Regions from separate parts of the Pseudomonas petroselini genome, predicted to be linked through region 3. Evidence: predicted binding sites of a transcription regulator. Region 3 holds the regulator's gene; each other region holds the start of a gene.
What was found. Region 3 encodes FliA, which starts transcription of late flagellar genes. Its sites were predicted from a motif close to CTAAAGTTTNNNNNNNNNNNGCCGNTAA; they were not measured.
Positions count from the first base shown of each region.

Region 1: ACI512_RS20740 (methyl-accepting chemotaxis protein) is a predicted target of FliA. The motif match lies at 2,282-2,309, and genes of this name have one in related genera.
Region 2: ACI512_RS14350 (methyl-accepting chemotaxis protein) is a predicted target of FliA. The motif match lies at 2,608-2,635, and genes of this name have one in related genera.

Region 1 is NZ_CP173614.1:4,518,794-4,523,941, reverse strand. It holds gene ACI512_RS20745 (XAC2610-related protein) at 1-622, shown strand, start outside; gene ACI512_RS20740 (methyl-accepting chemotaxis protein) at 689-2,194, opposite strand; gene ACI512_RS20735 (OsmC domain/YcaO domain-containing protein) at 2,418-4,616, shown strand; gene ACI512_RS20730 (cystathionine gamma-synthase) at 4,915-5,148, opposite strand, start outside.
Region 2 is NZ_CP173614.1:3,046,053-3,051,200, reverse strand. It holds partial or broken gene ACI512_RS14360 (GlxA family transcriptional regulator) at 1-791, opposite strand, end outside; gene gabP (GABA permease) at 788-2,197, opposite strand; gene ACI512_RS14350 (methyl-accepting chemotaxis protein) at 2,677-4,296, shown strand; partial or broken gene ACI512_RS14345 (3'-5' exonuclease) at 4,471-4,554, opposite strand; tRNA gene ACI512_RS14340 (tRNA-Gly) at 4,744-4,819, opposite strand; gene pgsA (CDP-diacylglycerol--glycerol-3-phosphate 3-phosphatidyltransferase) at 4,883-5,148, opposite strand, start outside.
Region 3 is NZ_CP173614.1:5,740,074-5,745,221, reverse strand. It holds gene flhF (flagellar biosynthesis protein FlhF) at 1-155, shown strand, start outside; gene fleN (flagellar synthesis regulator FleN) at 261-1,094, shown strand; gene fliA (RNA polymerase sigma factor FliA) at 1,091-1,831, shown strand; gene ACI512_RS26420 (chemotaxis response regulator CheY) at 1,999-2,373, shown strand; gene ACI512_RS26415 (protein phosphatase CheZ) at 2,392-3,180, shown strand; gene ACI512_RS26410 (chemotaxis protein CheA) at 3,192-5,148, shown strand, end outside.

The DNA of each region.
Region 1 (5,148 bases), 1.2 Mb from region 3:
GGTGCTGATCGGTGAAGTGCGTTACACCAAAAGTGGCAGTGGCAAGCCGATCAAACTGGTGGGCGAGCAGGGCGAGTATGACGGCAAGGCGTTCGACTACCTCTTCGAATACACCGATGACGGCCACCAGACCGGGATCTGGCGCATAACCCAGGAAACCGTCGAGCCTTATCGCTACAGCGGTAGCTGGGTCGCTGGCGGCAAGGGCAACAAGCCTGAACTGGAGATTCAATTGCAGCGTGAGGACCGCGAACCGGAGTACGACAAACTCAGCGAAGTCGCGCGTGACCAACGCAGTGGCCATTACCAGATGCGTGATGACTTCCTCGACCGCGATGGCGACCTGGACCTGACTATCTTGCCCGAACGCGATGCCGAGGGCCGGGAACTCGCGCAATTCACCCTCACACTCAAAGCCACCGGCACCTCCAAAGCCATCGTGACCGCGCATCACACTGTGCCGATGGAAACCGAAAACCTGATTATCGTGCGTGACCCCCTGGCGTCCAAACGGGCAGGCCCGTACCACATCCAACTGGTAAAGAACTTCGCGGTCATTGAACACAACTCGGCGCCCGACAGCCTGGATTACTTGACGGGGAAGTACCGTAAGCAGCCATGACTTGAAACCGGCTGATTGGCCTAAAGCGTTGCACCGTCGAGCGTTGCTTCTCAACGGTGCTCACTGTCAGCGATTGAACCGCTCGACCAACGCATATTGGGTGGCCGCGGTATTCGTCAGCTCCTTGCTCAAGTCCGTGGATTGATGGGCTTGCATCGAGGTCTGGTCGGCCAGTTCGGCGATGGTGGTGATGTTGCGGCTGATCTCCTCGGCGACCGCGCTTTGCTCTTCGGTGGCGGCGGCGATCTGGGTGGTCATTTCGGTGATATGGGACACGGCCTCGCTGATGCCTACCAGCGCCTGGTCGGCCTCCATCACCCAGGCCACGCCTTCCTGGGCCTGGCGTTGGCCGTGCTCCATGCTTTGCACCGCGTTGTTTGAAGACGCCTGCAGCTGGGTAATCAGCGCGTGGATCTGGGTGGTGGACTGGGACGTACGCTGTGCCAGTTGGCGCACTTCGTCGGCGACCACGGCAAAACCACGGCCTTGCTCGCCGGCCCGTGCGGCTTCGATGGCGGCGTTCAGGGCCAGCAAGTTGGTCTGGTCGGCAATGCCCTTGATCACATCCACTACGCTGCCGATTTCGTCACTGTCCTTGGCCAATCGCGCCACGGTGGCTCCAGTTTCGCCGACCACTGCGGACAGGCGTTCGATGGCTTCGCGGGTATCACGCGCCACTTCACGGCCGCGCCCAGTCAGTACGTTGGCTTGCTGAGTGGCGTCGGCGGTACGTTGAACGTGGCTGGCGACTTCCTGGGTGGTAGCGGCCATCTGGTTGACCGCGGCCGAGACCTGTTCGGTTTCGACGCGCTGGCGGTCCAGACCCTTGGAGCTGGCGGTGGCCAGCTGATCGGATTGCCCGGCCAGGGCGCTCAACTGTTCGGCACTGTCCTGCAGGCGGGTGAGGCAGGTTTTCAGGCGCGCGTCCTGGCTGAGGAACGCGGTTTCCAGACGGGCCTGTGGGCCGCGTGCATCGCTGTACATCTGCGCGATCAAGGCATCCGACGTCGAAGGCTCCACACCTTGCAACAGACGCAACGTGCTGCCTTGGCGCCAGCGCGAGCAGAGCACACCCACCGGCACGGCGACCGCAACAGCCACCGCGATGGCGATGGGTGCACTGAGGAATAACCCCGCGACGCTGCCGGCCAATCCGGTCGCCACGTACGGCACGCAACTGATCGCGGCCGGCAGCCAGGCATCCAGGCGCGGTACGCCCGGCTTGCCCTGGCTGATGCGTTGGTACAGGGCCTGGGCACGGCGGATTTCATCGGCAGTGGGCTTGACCCGCACCGACTCGTAACCCACCACCTTGCTGCCCTCGAAGATCGGCGTGACATAGGCGTTGACCCAATAGTGGTCGCCATTTTTCGAGCGGTTCTTGACGATGCCCATCCAGGGCAGGCCTTGTTTGAGCGCACCCCACATGTGCGCAAACACCGCGGGCGGCACATCCGGGTGACGTACGATATTCTGCGGGGCGCCGATCAGGTCGGCGCGTTCAAAGCCACTGATCTCGACAAAGGCGTCGTTGCAGTAAGTGATGACACCTCGGACATCTGTGGCGGAGATGAGTTTTTGCGAAGGCGCGAGGGAAATCTCACGCTGTGTTACGGGCTGGTTATTGCGCATTTCGACTACTCCCTGATTGCCCTCAGTTCATCGGCGCCACCTGCAAAAAAGTTAATCCACATGGGTCAATTGGCCCGCCACTGGTCAAAAGCCTGAAACTTCCCGATGAAAAACCTCATAATGGCGGCCATTTTTGTTTAGTCCGTTATTCTGGTGTGCCCCCATGGAAATCAAGGTCAACTTTCTCGACAACCTCCGACTTGAAGCCAAGTTCGATGACTTCACGGTGATTGCCGACCAGCCGATTCGCTATAAAGGCGACGGCTCGGCACCGGGGCCGTTCGATTACTTCCTGGCGTCGTCGGCCTTGTGCGCGGCGTACTTCGTGAAGTTGTATTGCCAGACGCGCAATATCCCCACCGACAATATTCGCCTGTCGCAGAACAACATCGTCGACCCGGAAAACCGCTATAACCAGATCTTCAAGATTCAGGTCGAGTTGCCGGCGGACATCTCCGACAAGGACCGCCAGGGCATCCTGCGTTCCATCGACCGTTGCACGGTCAAAAAAGTGGTGCAGGCCGGGCCGGCGTTCGTCATCGAGGAAGTCGAGAACCTGGACGCCGATGCCCAGGCCTTGTTGATGCCCGGTTCGACCTCCGACGGCGGCACCTACATCGCCGGCAAAGACCTGCCACTGGAGCAGACCATCGCCAACATGTCCGGCATTCTGGCCGGACTGGGCATGAAGATCGAGATCGCTTCGTGGCGCAATATCGTGCCTAACGTGTGGTCGCTGCATATCCGAGATGCGCACTCGCCGATGTGCTTCACCAACGGCAAGGGCGCGACCAAAGAGGGCGCCTTGGCGTCGGCACTGGGCGAGTTCATCGAGCGGCTTAACTGCAACTTCTTCTACAACGACCAGTTCTGGGGTGAAGAACTGGCGAATGCGCCGTTCGTGCATTACCCGGATGAGCGCTGGTTCCAGCCGGGCCCCAACGACGAACTGCCCAAGGAAATCCTCGACGCCTACTGCCTGAAGGTCTACAACCGCGAAGGCGAGCTGCGCGGTTCGCACCTGTTCGACACCAACTCCGGCAATGAGGAACGCGGCATCGTTTCGCTGCCGTTCGTGCGCCAGTCGGACGGTGAGGTGGTGTACTTCCCGTCCAACCTGATCGAAAACCTCTACCTCAGCAATGGCATGAGCGCGGGGAACACCCTGGCCGAAGCCCAGGTGCAGTGCCTGTCGGAGATCTTCGAGCGCGCCGTGAAGCGTGAAATCATCGAAGGCGAATTCGCCTTGCCGGACGTACCGGCCGAGGTGCTGGCCAAGTACCCAGGCATCCTCGCCGGTATCCAGGGCCTGGAAGCCCAGGGTTTCCCTGTCTTGGTGAAAGACGCGTCCCTGGGCGGTGAATTCCCGGTGATGTGCGTGACCCTGATGAACCCGCGTACCGGCGGCGTATTCGCCTCCTTCGGCGCGCACCCAAGCCTGGAAGTGGCGCTGGAACGCAGCCTTACCGAACTGCTGCAAGGCCGCAGTTTCGAAGGCCTGAACGACTTGCCGCAGCCGACCTTCGAAGGCCAGGCGGTGACCGAACCGAACAACTTCGTCGAGCACTTCATCGACTCCAGCGGCGTGGTGTCGTGGCGCTTCTTCAGCGCCCAGTCGGACTACGAATTCGTCGAGTGGGACTTCACGGGCGCAGGCGAAGACTCGAATGCCCAGGAGGCCGCGACCCTGTTCGGTATCCTTGAAGGCATGGGTAAAGAATCCTACATGGCGGTGTACGAACACCTCGGCGCTACCGCGTGCCGCATCCTGGTGCCGGACTACTCGGAAATCTACCCGGTGGATGACCTGATCTGGGACAACACCAACAAGGCGCTGTTCTTCCGCGAGGACATCCTCAACCTGCACAGCCTCAACGAGGAGGCGTTGCAGGCGTTGGTCGAGCGCCTGATAGAGAGCGAGCTGGACGACTACACCGATATCACCACCCTGATCGGCATCGAGTTCGACGACAACACCGCCTGGGGCCAACTGACCATCCTGGAATTGAAGCTGCTGATCTTCCTGGCCTTGCAGCAATATGAAGAGGCCAAGGAGTGTGTGGAGATGTTCCTGCAGTACAACGACAACACCGCCGAGCGTGGCCTGTTTTACCAGGCAATGAATGCGGTGCTGGAGATGGAACTGGACGACGACCTGGACCTGGCGGATTACGAAGCTAACTTCCGCCGCATGTTCGGCGATGAGCGGATGGATGCTGTGGTTGGTTCGGTGAACGGCGATGTGCGCTTCCATGGCCTGACGCCGACCAGCATGAAGCTGGAGGGGTTGGACCGGCATCAACGTTTGATCGAGAGCTACAAGAAGCTGCATGCGGCACGTGCCACCATCACCACCGGCTGATACTTGGCCCTGCAGGAGCTGGCTTGTTGTGGTGAGCGGCTGTTGTAGGTGGGAGGGCTTGTGTGTGTGGTGATCGGCTGTTTTAGGTGATCGGGCTCTTGGAGTGGTGAGCGGGCTCTTGTGGTGAGCGGGCTTGCCCCGCGCTGGCCTGCGAAGCAGGCCTAACACCCTCCGCGCCGATATAACTTGAAATACGCAGTCGGCCCATGGGGCTGCTGCGCAGCCCAGCGCGGGGCAAGCCTGCTCACCACAAGAGCACCACAAGAGCGCGCTCACCACACAAACCAATCCAACCTGTTTAGATGCCTGCCAACGCCTGCGCCAGGTCGGCGCGCAGGTCTTCCACATCCTCAACCCCCACCGACAACCGCACCAACCCATCGCCAATCCCCAACTGCGCCCGCGTGGCCGCCGGGATGCTCGCATGGGTCATGATCGCTGGGTGCTCGATCAGGCTTTCCACGCCGCCGAGGCTTTCGGCCAGGGCGAAGATCTTGACGTTTTCCAGGAAGCGCGTGGCGCCGGCCAGGTC
Region 2 (5,148 bases), 2.7 Mb from region 3:
AGTACCGCGAGGGTGAACAGTGCAGATACTTCTGGAACATTCGCTCAAGCTGTCGGCGCGACAAGGCCACATACTCCGCCAGTTGATCCAGGTTGATCGGCTCTTCCAGGTTGGCCTCCATCAGCGTGACGACTTCCTGTAACTTCGGTTGCTGGGTGCCCAACATATGCTTGAGCGGCACGCGCTGGTGGTCTTGCTCATTGCGCATGCGCTCGTACACAAACATGTCCGAAATCGCCGCCGACAGCTCGTGACCATGATCATGACCAATCAGATGCAGCATCATATCCATCGGCGCGGTGCCCCCCCGAGCTGGTGAGGCGATCCCTGTCGAGGGTGAACACGCTGGCACTGAGGGTCACCCGTGGGAAGGCTTCCTGCATGGCCGCCAACCACTCCCAATGCACACTGCATTCAAATCCATCGAGCAACCCCGCGCGAGCCAACACCCAACTGCCGGTACAAATACCGCCCAGGCGCGTCGAATAACGCGCCTGGGTGCGCAGCCACTTCACGAGCTCGCCGGTCACCGTGTTCTGAATGCTCGTACCGCCGCACACCAACACGATATCGGCAGCGGGCGCACTGCCTGCCGAACAGTCAGGTGTGATGGGCATGCCATCGCTGGCCCATACGGGATTACCGTCGACACTTGCGGTGTGCCAACGATAAAGCTCCTGACCCGACAGCTGGTTGGCCATGCGTAGCGGCTCGACCGCAGACGCCAAGGAGATCAGGGTGAACTGGTCCAGCAGCAAGAAAACCAGACGGGTAACAGGCCGGGTGTTCATGGGCGCGAAGCGACGGGCATCGGCTTCTGCGCGCTGTCGGGTTGCCGTGCCGTGATGACGCCGACCAGGGAAATCAACAACGCCAACCCGATGGTCGAAGACACCTCAAAGCGATGCTCAGGCGTCAACAGCATCACCGCCAATGCGGTGCAAATGAAGGCGATGACCAACCAGGTCAACCAGGGAAACAGCCACATTTTGAACGTCAGCGTGACGTTGCGGCGTTGCAGGACCTTGCGCATGCGCAGTTGTGAAACCGCGATCACCAGGTACACCAGCAAGGCGATGGCACCCGAGCTGGCCAGTAGAAACTGGAACAGCCCCGCGGGCATGAAGTAACTGAGCAAGGTCACGCCAGCCCCCAGTACCGTACTGGCGATGACTGCGGCCCTTGGCACGCTCGCTGCCGATGTCTTTTTCATCAGCGTGGGCGCATCGCCCCGCTTGCCCAGGGAATACAGCATGCGCGACGCAATGTAGATGGACGAGTTCATGCAACTGGCCACGGCGATCAGCACCACCACGTCCACCAGTAGCTTGGCATGGGGAATGTTCATCAACTCCAGTGCGCGCTGATAAGAACCGACCGACGCCAACAGCGGGTCATTCCAAGGCACAACGGAAATAACCACAAAGATCGACAGCACGTAAAACACCCCGATGCGCCACATCACCGAACGCGTGGCCCGGGCGATATTCTGCGCCGGGTTATTGGACTCTGCGGCCGCAATGGTGACGGCTTCCGTGCCGATAAAGCTGAACATGATGGTAATGAATGCCCCGACCACCGCAGACAAGCCATTCGGTGCGAACCCGCCGTGCTCTTCCATCAGTCGACTCAAGCCGCTGGCCTCGCGCTCCGGGATCCAGCCCATCAATACCGCGCCCCCCAGGCCGATGAAACCAATGATCGCCACCACCTTGGCCATGGCAAACCAGAACTCGAATTCGCCGTACTTGGAGACGCTGAACAAATTGGTGACCACCAACAAAAAGATCGACAACAAGGCAAACAGCCAAGCGTCGATCTGCGGGAACCACTGGTTCAGGATATGCCCGGCAGCCAGCGCTTCGATGGGAATCACCAGCACCCAGAACCACCAGTACAGCCAGCCGATCGTAAACCCGGCCCAGCGCCCGATGGCTTGGTCGGCGTAGGTTGAGAAAGAGCCGGTGTCCGGGTTGGCCACCGCCATCTCCCCCAACATACGCATGACCAGCACCACCAACAGTCCGGAAAACAGATACGCCAGCATCACGGCCGGCCCCGCCGCCGCAATGGCATGCCCGGAGCCGACAAACAATCCCGCACCGATAATGCCTGCGATGGAGAGCATGGTGACATGACGCGGCTTGAAGCCCTGCGCCAGTTGGCCGTTTGAATCCTTGGAACTCAGGCTATTCATCGTTGTTTTTATTCTCTGTGATCAACGCCAGGACGCACTGACTGAAGGGTCAGGTGATCATCTTTTTTTAATGACGGGTCACAGTACGCGGCATTCCCGCCGCGAAAATAGCCTCATAGCGGCACACAAGCGCCTGATATCGACATGGGCCAAAGCGGCTCATCCGCCTTGCAGAGCCCCGCTCGCCCCCCCAATCCTCAAGCTGCGGGAAGCCCAACCCAACAGAATGGGCCAGGTTCAGGAGACTTGGGATGCCTCGCCCAAGCGGTGATGCGGTGAAGCTGAACCGGCCCGCCGAGAAAATCAGGATCGTAGGCCCCATGGAAGTAAACGTCTGGCAAATTAACTGAGTCGGTATTCAATCTAACAGCGAAGCGTTCTTGAGCAGATCGGATAGCCAAGGCTGCCTGATTAAGTTTATTTACGTCGGGTCGATAGTCTAGATACCTAGATCATTCCCTCGTAGTCAGGAAGCTCATATGCACCTAAGAAACCTCAACGTAGCTCCACGAGCCTCCTTGTTTTTCGCGTCGATTATTGTATTGGTCTTTGTGCTCGGCGCAGTCGCCGCCTTGCAGATGGGAAAGCTACGGGACGCCGAAAAAGACGTCGAAACCAATTGGCTTCCAAGTATCCGACAAACGGCGTTGATGAATGTCGGCGTAATGCGGCTCAGACTTGAAACCCAGCGCGCACTTGCTGACCCTCAAACACTTCAATCGACCGTCGCGTCCTTCGCAGGCTACCGGAAGGCTTTCACGGATGCGGTGCTCAATTATGAACCTCTGATCGCTAGCAACGAGGAACGCACGCGTTATCTAGTGGTGAGAGCGTCCGCCGATGCGTACACCAAACAGTTGGATATCCTTGAACCATTGATGGCGCGCGGTGACATACCTGCCGCCGTCAACTTAGTGAGTACAGGTATCCGGCCGTTGACGAATAGGATGGAGGGTGAGATCAAAGCCCTGACTGACTACAACAACAATGGCGCAACAGAGGCTGGGCAATACGCTACCAATACTTACTCCGACGGTATCTGGGTAATCATTGGCCTTATCTCAGTTGTCGTAGTCCTGACTGTTGCGTTGGCAACACTCCTGACCAAGAGTATTACGAGCCCGATCGGCGCCGCGCTATCGGTGGCCGAACGTATTGCAGGCAGTGATCTTTCCAAAGAAGTGCAAGTCAGCGGGAAGGATGAAGCCGGACGTCTGTTAACAGCGCTGGCCCAGATGCAAGAGAACCTTCGCAGAACCATCATGCAAATCGGCGACTCATCGACACAGCTGGCCTCAGCCGCAGAGGAAATGACAGCAGTCACTGAGGAATCCAGTCGAGGTCTCATCTCCCAAAATGATGAGGTCAACCAAGCTGCCACTGCGGTAACTGAGATGAGTGCGGCGGTTGATGAGGTGGCCCGTAATGCGGAGTCGGCCTCGGAAGAGTCACGTCGCACCCAGGGCTTTACTGAGACCGGTTTGGAGCGAGTCTCTCAAACGTTGAAGTCGATTCAAAAACTCAGCGGCAATGTTGAAGCCACGAGTGACAAGATTCAGGTTTTGTCAGAGCGAGCTCAAAGCATCAACAAAGTCGTCGAAGTGATTCGTGCAATCGCTGAGCAAACTAACCTCCTGGCGTTGAACGCAGCGATTGAAGCTGCCAGGGCTGGTGAGCAAGGCCGCGGTTTTGCAGTCGTTGCTGACGAGGTCCGAGCGTTGGCGCACAGAACGCAGTCTTCCACTCAAGAGATCGAACAGATGATCTCTGCAATGCAGAGCGATTCAGCTGAAGCAGTGGAAGCCATGAGTAAAAGCAAAGAGCTGGCAACCCAATCCCTCGATGTGGCACAGGAGGCCAGCAGTTCGCTGGATCAAATCGCCAAGGCTATCACGCAGATTAATGAGCGAAATATGTTGATCGCAACCGCGTCTGAAGAACAAGCCCACGTTGCCCGGGAAGTTGATCGTAATCTCGTGAGCATTCGAGAGCTTGCCGTGCAGAGCTCTGCCGGCGCCAGTCAAACAGCCAGCGCATGCGGGGAGATGTCAAAGCTGGCGGTCGATCTCAATAAGATGGTGAATCGCTTCGTTGTTTGAAAACAACCACGCGGTACGCGTTATCCAAGCCCGACGGGATGAGGAGTCTCAAACGGATCGCGCAACATTGGGGATAACGGTCAGATAGGCGCGAGCGTTTCACTATCAAGCGGTGACTCCGCTCCATAACTCGCCAACAGACGTGGTTATCGGGTAGTGAGGCGCTATCTGCGTCTACAACAACTCGGCGGTGGCCAGTGCATCGGTTAATGCATGGTGAGCGTGATAAGCCGGAAGGCCAAGGCGCGCTCGGCTATCCTGGAAGGACCCAGCAACAATACAAATTCGAGTCTGTCGTAATGTTGTACTTAATACTGTAATTGTTGCTACTGGATTACCCTGGTTTCCAGTGGTTTTCCGCAGAAACGAAAAAAGACGCCTAAGCGTCTATTTCATAAAGACCAGGCAAAAAAAAGCCACTCGTTAGAGTGGCTTTTTCTTTGTGTTTGGAGCGGGAAACGAGACTCGAACTCGCGACCCCGACCTTGGCAAGGTCGTGCTCTACCAACTGAGCTATTCCCGCGTCTTGGTGATGCGCATTCTATAGAATTATCAGAACCCGTCAACCCCTTGATTCAAAAAAGTTTTATTTCTTTTCAACGGTGGTGCGCAGATGCGGCCAGGCGGCGCGCAGATACTGGAGCATGGACCACAAGGTCAGGCCGGCGGCGATGAGCAGCAAGGCGTAGCCCAGCAGGACCCAGAAGGTGAAGTCCGACGGGTTGGCCAGCAGGATGACCAGCGCGAGCATCTGCGCGGCGGTTTTCCATTTGCCCATATTGGAGACGGCGACGTGGGCGCGGGCGCCGATTTCGGCCATCCATTCGCGCAGGGCCGACACCACTATCTCAC
Region 3 (5,148 bases):
ACGGACCGCGGATCCCGGATGATCTGCATCTGCCGCGCCGTCATCAGTTGGTCAGCCGCGCAGTCAGCGTGCAAATGCAAGAAGAGCCTAGCGAGGAAGCGATGGCCGATATGTTCGCCGACCTTTACCACAGCCCGGCAAAACGGGTGGGTTGAGTCAGGATGAACACCGTGAAATGTACCTACATCGATGGTCTGCAAGCGATTCACGCGGCCAAGCCATGTAGCCTGCGTCTAAGCAAGACAAGGTAAAGAAATAAAATGGGCAGCATGCATCCCGTACAGGTGATCGCGGTGACCGGCGGCAAAGGTGGCGTCGGGAAAACTAACGTGTCAGTGAATTTGTCCCTGGCCCTGGCAGAGCTTGGCCGTCGCGTCATGCTGCTGGATGCTGACCTGGGGCTGGCGAACGTCGACGTTCTGCTGGGGCTGACGCCCAAACACACCCTTGCCGATGTGATCGAGGGCCGCTGTGAGCTGCGCGATGTGCTGCTGCAGGGCCCCGGCGGCATCCGCATCGTGCCTGCCGCCTCCGGCACCCAGAGCATGGTGCACCTGAGCCCGGCACAGCATGCCGGGCTGATCCAGGCCTTCAGTGATATCGGCGACAACCTCGACGTGCTGGTGATTGACACCGCGGCCGGGATCGGCGAGTCCGTGGTCAGCTTCGTGCGCGCCGCGCAGGAAGTATTGCTGGTGGTCTGCGACGAACCCACCTCGATCACCGACGCCTACGCCCTGATCAAACTGCTTAATCGTGACTACGGCATGAACCGCTTCCGCGTCCTGGCCAACATGGCCCAGAGCCCGCAGGAAGGGCGCAACCTGTTCGCCAAGTTGACCAAGGTCACGGATCGCTTCCTCGATGTCGCCTTACAATACGTCGGCGCAGTTCCCTACGACGAGTGTGTGCGCAAGGCTGTGCAAAAGCAGCGTGCAGTCTACGAAGCGTTCCCTCGTTCCAAATGCGCATTGGCGTTCAAGGCTATTGCCCAGAAGGTCGATACCTGGCCGTTGCCCGCCAACCCTCGGGGGCATCTGGAGTTTTTCGTCGAGCGATTGGTGCATCAGACGAGCGCAGGACCCGTGCTATGACAGCGAACGGCTATAACGCTTACAAAAAGTCGGCCCGTGACAGCCAGGGTGAGTTGATCGAGCGCTACGCGCCACTGGTCAAGCGCATCGCCTATCACTTGCTGGCACGCCTGCCCGCCAGCGTGCAGGTCGAAGACCTGATCCAGGCGGGCATGATCGGTTTGCTCGAAGTGTCGACCAAATACGATGCGAGCAAGGGGGCGAGCTTCGAGACGTATGCGGGGATCCGTATCCGTGGCGCGATGCTCGACGAGGTGCGTAAAGGTGACTGGGCGCCACGCTCGGTGCATCGCAATACGCGCATGGTCAGTGACGCAATTCGCGCAATTGAAGCAAAAACCGGTCGCGACGCTAAAGATCACGAAGTTGCGGCCGAACTCCAATTGAGTCTCGACGATTATTACGGGATTTTGAACGATACCTTGGGCAGCCGCCTGTTCAGTTTCGACGACCTCTTGCAGGACGGCGAGCACGAAGGGCTGCACGAGGACGGCGCGAGTGCTCATATGGAGCCGTCGCGTGACCTGGAAGATGAACGCTTCCAGGGTGCGCTGGCGGACGCGATTGCCAATTTGCCGGAGCGTGAGCGGTTGGTGTTGGCGCTGTACTACGACGAAGAGCTGAACCTCAAGGAAATCGGTGAGGTCCTGGGGGTCAGCGAATCGCGGGTCAGCCAGTTGCACAGCCAGTGCGCAGCCCGCTTGCGGGGGCGTTTGGGAGAGTGGCGAGCGCGCTGACAGGCAGTGTGGGGACACTGCAGACGATACCGCGAGGGCAGCTAGCCTTCGCGGGTTCGACCCGTGGTGCCCGAGGCGTCCTTTTTGTGTAATGCCTGTTGATTGAAATGGCGCGTCCAGGTGCTGGGCGCGTTTAAGACTGCTTGGAGGTCGAATTGGACAAGAACATGAAAATCCTCATCGTTGATGACTTTTCAACGATGCGGCGGATCATAAAAAACCTGTTGCGTGACCTTGGGTTCACTAACACGGTCGAGGCGGATGACGGCATTACGGCGATTCCGATCCTCAACAGCGGGAGCATCGACTTTCTGGTAACGGACTGGAACATGCCGGGCATGACCGGTATCGACTTGCTGCGCCACGTGCGCGCTGACGAAAAACTACGCAGCCTTCCCGTGCTGATGGTGACCGCCGAAGCCAAGCGTGAACAGATCATCGAAGCCGCCCAAGCCGGGGTTAACGGTTACGTGGTCAAGCCATTCACTGCATTGGCCTTGAAAGAGAAGATCGAAAAAATCTTCGAACGCATCGGTCATTGATGCTGCCACGGGGGAGCTATGGACCATAACGAATCATCGCAGGCCGAGTTTGAGTCGACCCTGAAAAAACATGCTCGCGAGCTGGTCGACAGCCTTGAAAAAGGCCACTTTGGCGACGCAGTACAACTTATCCATCAGCTCAACCAGACCCGTGACCGCGGCCTGTATCAGGAAGTGGGCAAGCTCACGCGCGAGCTGCACAGTGCGATCGTCAATTTCCAGATTGACCCGCATATGCCCCAGGCCGAAGAGATCTCGCAGATCACCGATGCCACCGAACGCCTGTCCTATGTGGTCAGGCTGACTGAGGCGGCGGCCAACCGCACCATGGACCTGGTGGAAAACGCCACGCCTCTGGTCAACGGCATGGCCACCGAGGCCCAGGCCTTGAGCCACGACTGGGGCCGCTTCATGCGCCGCGAAGTCGGGGCTGAAGAGTTTCGTGAGTTGGCGCGTCGGGTCGACGGGTTCTTGTCACGCAGCGAGCAGGAAAACCGCACGGTTTCCAGCAACCTCAACGACATTCTGCTGGCCCAGGATTACCAGGACCTCACCGGTCAGGTGATCAAGCGTGTGACCCAATTGGTCACCGAAGTGGAAAGCAACTTGCTCAAATTGGTGCTTATGGCAGGCCAGGTTGATCGTTTCGCCGGCATTGAACATGACCGCGAAGCGATCCTCTCGGAAAAAGATCCACAAAAACATCTCGCCAAGGGTGAAGGTCCGCAGATTCATGCCGATAAACGTGAAGACGTTATGTCAGGTCAGGATGACGTAGATGACCTGTTATCCAGTTTAGGCTTCTAAGGAGCACACCCATGAGCTTCGGCGCCGATGAAGAGATCCTTCAGGATTTCCTTGTAGAGGCCGGCGAAATTTTAGAGCAACTGTCCGAACAACTGGTCGAGCTGGAAAGCCGCCCGGATGATGCGAACCTGCTCAATGCAATTTTTCGCGGTTTTCATACTGTAAAAGGGGGCGCCGGCTTCCTCCAGCTCCATGAGCTGGTGGAGTGCTGCCACATCGCCGAGAACGTGTTCGACATCCTGCGCAAGGGTGAGCGTCACGTTGATTCGGAGTTGATGGACGTGATTCTCGAAGCACTCGATGCGGTCAACGGCATGTTCAGCGAAGTGCGCGAACGTGCCCCGATCACCGCAGCCACCCCGGAACTGCTGGCCGCCCTGGCGCGCTATGCCGAGCCTGCCGACCTGTCGGCTGCGCCGGTGGCTGAAGCGGCGCCGGAACCTGTGGCAGAGCCCGAAGCGGATGTGACCGACAGCGAGTTCGAACAGCTGCTCAACTCCCTCAGTGCCGTCAAGGCCGAGGCAGAAGCACCGGCCGCCGTTGCTCCGGCAGCGGCGCCGACCAGCGAAGACATTACCGACGCTGAGTTCGAATCCCTGCTCGACCAGTTGCACGGCAAAGGCCAGTTCGCGGCCGACGCCGTGCCACCGGCTGCTGCTGCCGCGGCACCTGCCGCGCCCGTCAGCACTGACATCACCGACGACGAATTTGAAGCGTTGCTCGACCAACTGCATGGCAAGGGCACCTTCGCGGCCGATGCCTTGCCGGCCGTCGCCGCCGCGCCTGCAGCGGCTGCCAGCACTGCGGCGCCTGCCGCTGCTGCACCGGCAGGCGATGGGTTGATTTCCGATCACGAATTCGAATCCCTGCTGGACGAGTTGCACGGCAAGGGCAAGTTCAGCGAAGTTGCTCCGGCCGCTGCGGTGGCCACTGCTGCACCGGTTGCCGCCAAAGCCGCCGCCCCTGCACCGGCCGCCAAACCTGCGCCCGCACCGGCCGCCGCTCCGGCGCCTGCACGTGCTGCAGCGGCACCGGTTGCCGAGAAGCCCGCCAGTGAAGCCGAAACCACCGTGCGGGTTGATACCGCGCGCCTGGACGACATCATGAACATGGTCGGCGAACTGGTGCTGGTGCGTAACCGCCTGGTCCGCCTGGGCCTGAGCAGCGGCGATGAAGCCATGCAGAAGGCCGTGTCGAACCTCGACGTGGTGACCGCCGACCTGCAGACCGCCGTGATGAAAACGCGGATGCAGCCGATCAAGAAAGTCTTCGGCCGCTTCCCACGGCTGGTTCGTGACCTGGCTCGCCAGCTCAAGAAAGAGATCAACCTGGAACTGGTGGGTGAAGAAACCGACCTCGACAAAAACCTTGTCGAGGCCCTGGCCGACCCGCTGGTCCACTTGGTGCGCAACGCCGTCGACCACGGCGTGGAAACCCCGGAAGAACGCGAAGCCTCGGGCAAGTCCCGTGGCGGCAAGGTGATCCTGGCGGCGGAGCAAGAAGGCGACCACATCCTGCTGTCGATCACCGATGACGGCAAGGGCATGGACCCGAACATCTTGCGCAGCATCGCAGTCAAGCGTGGCGTGATGGACAAGGACGCCGCCGACCGCCTGACCGACACCGAGTGCTACAACCTGATCTTTGCCCCGGGCTTCTCGACCAAGACCGAGATCTCCGACGTGTCCGGCCGTGGCGTCGGCATGGACGTGGTGAAGACCAAGATCAGCCAGCTCAACGGCTCGATCAATATCTACTCGACCAAGGGCCAGGGCTCGAAGATCGTCATCAAGGTGCCGTTGACCCTGGCGATCATGCCGACCTTGATGGTGATGCTGGGCAACCAGGCGTTCGCCTTCCCGCTGGTCAACGTCAACGAAATCTTCCACCTCGACCTGTCGCGCACCAACGTGGTGGACGGCCAGGAAGTGGTGATCGTGCGCGACAAGGCGTTGCCGCTGTTTTACC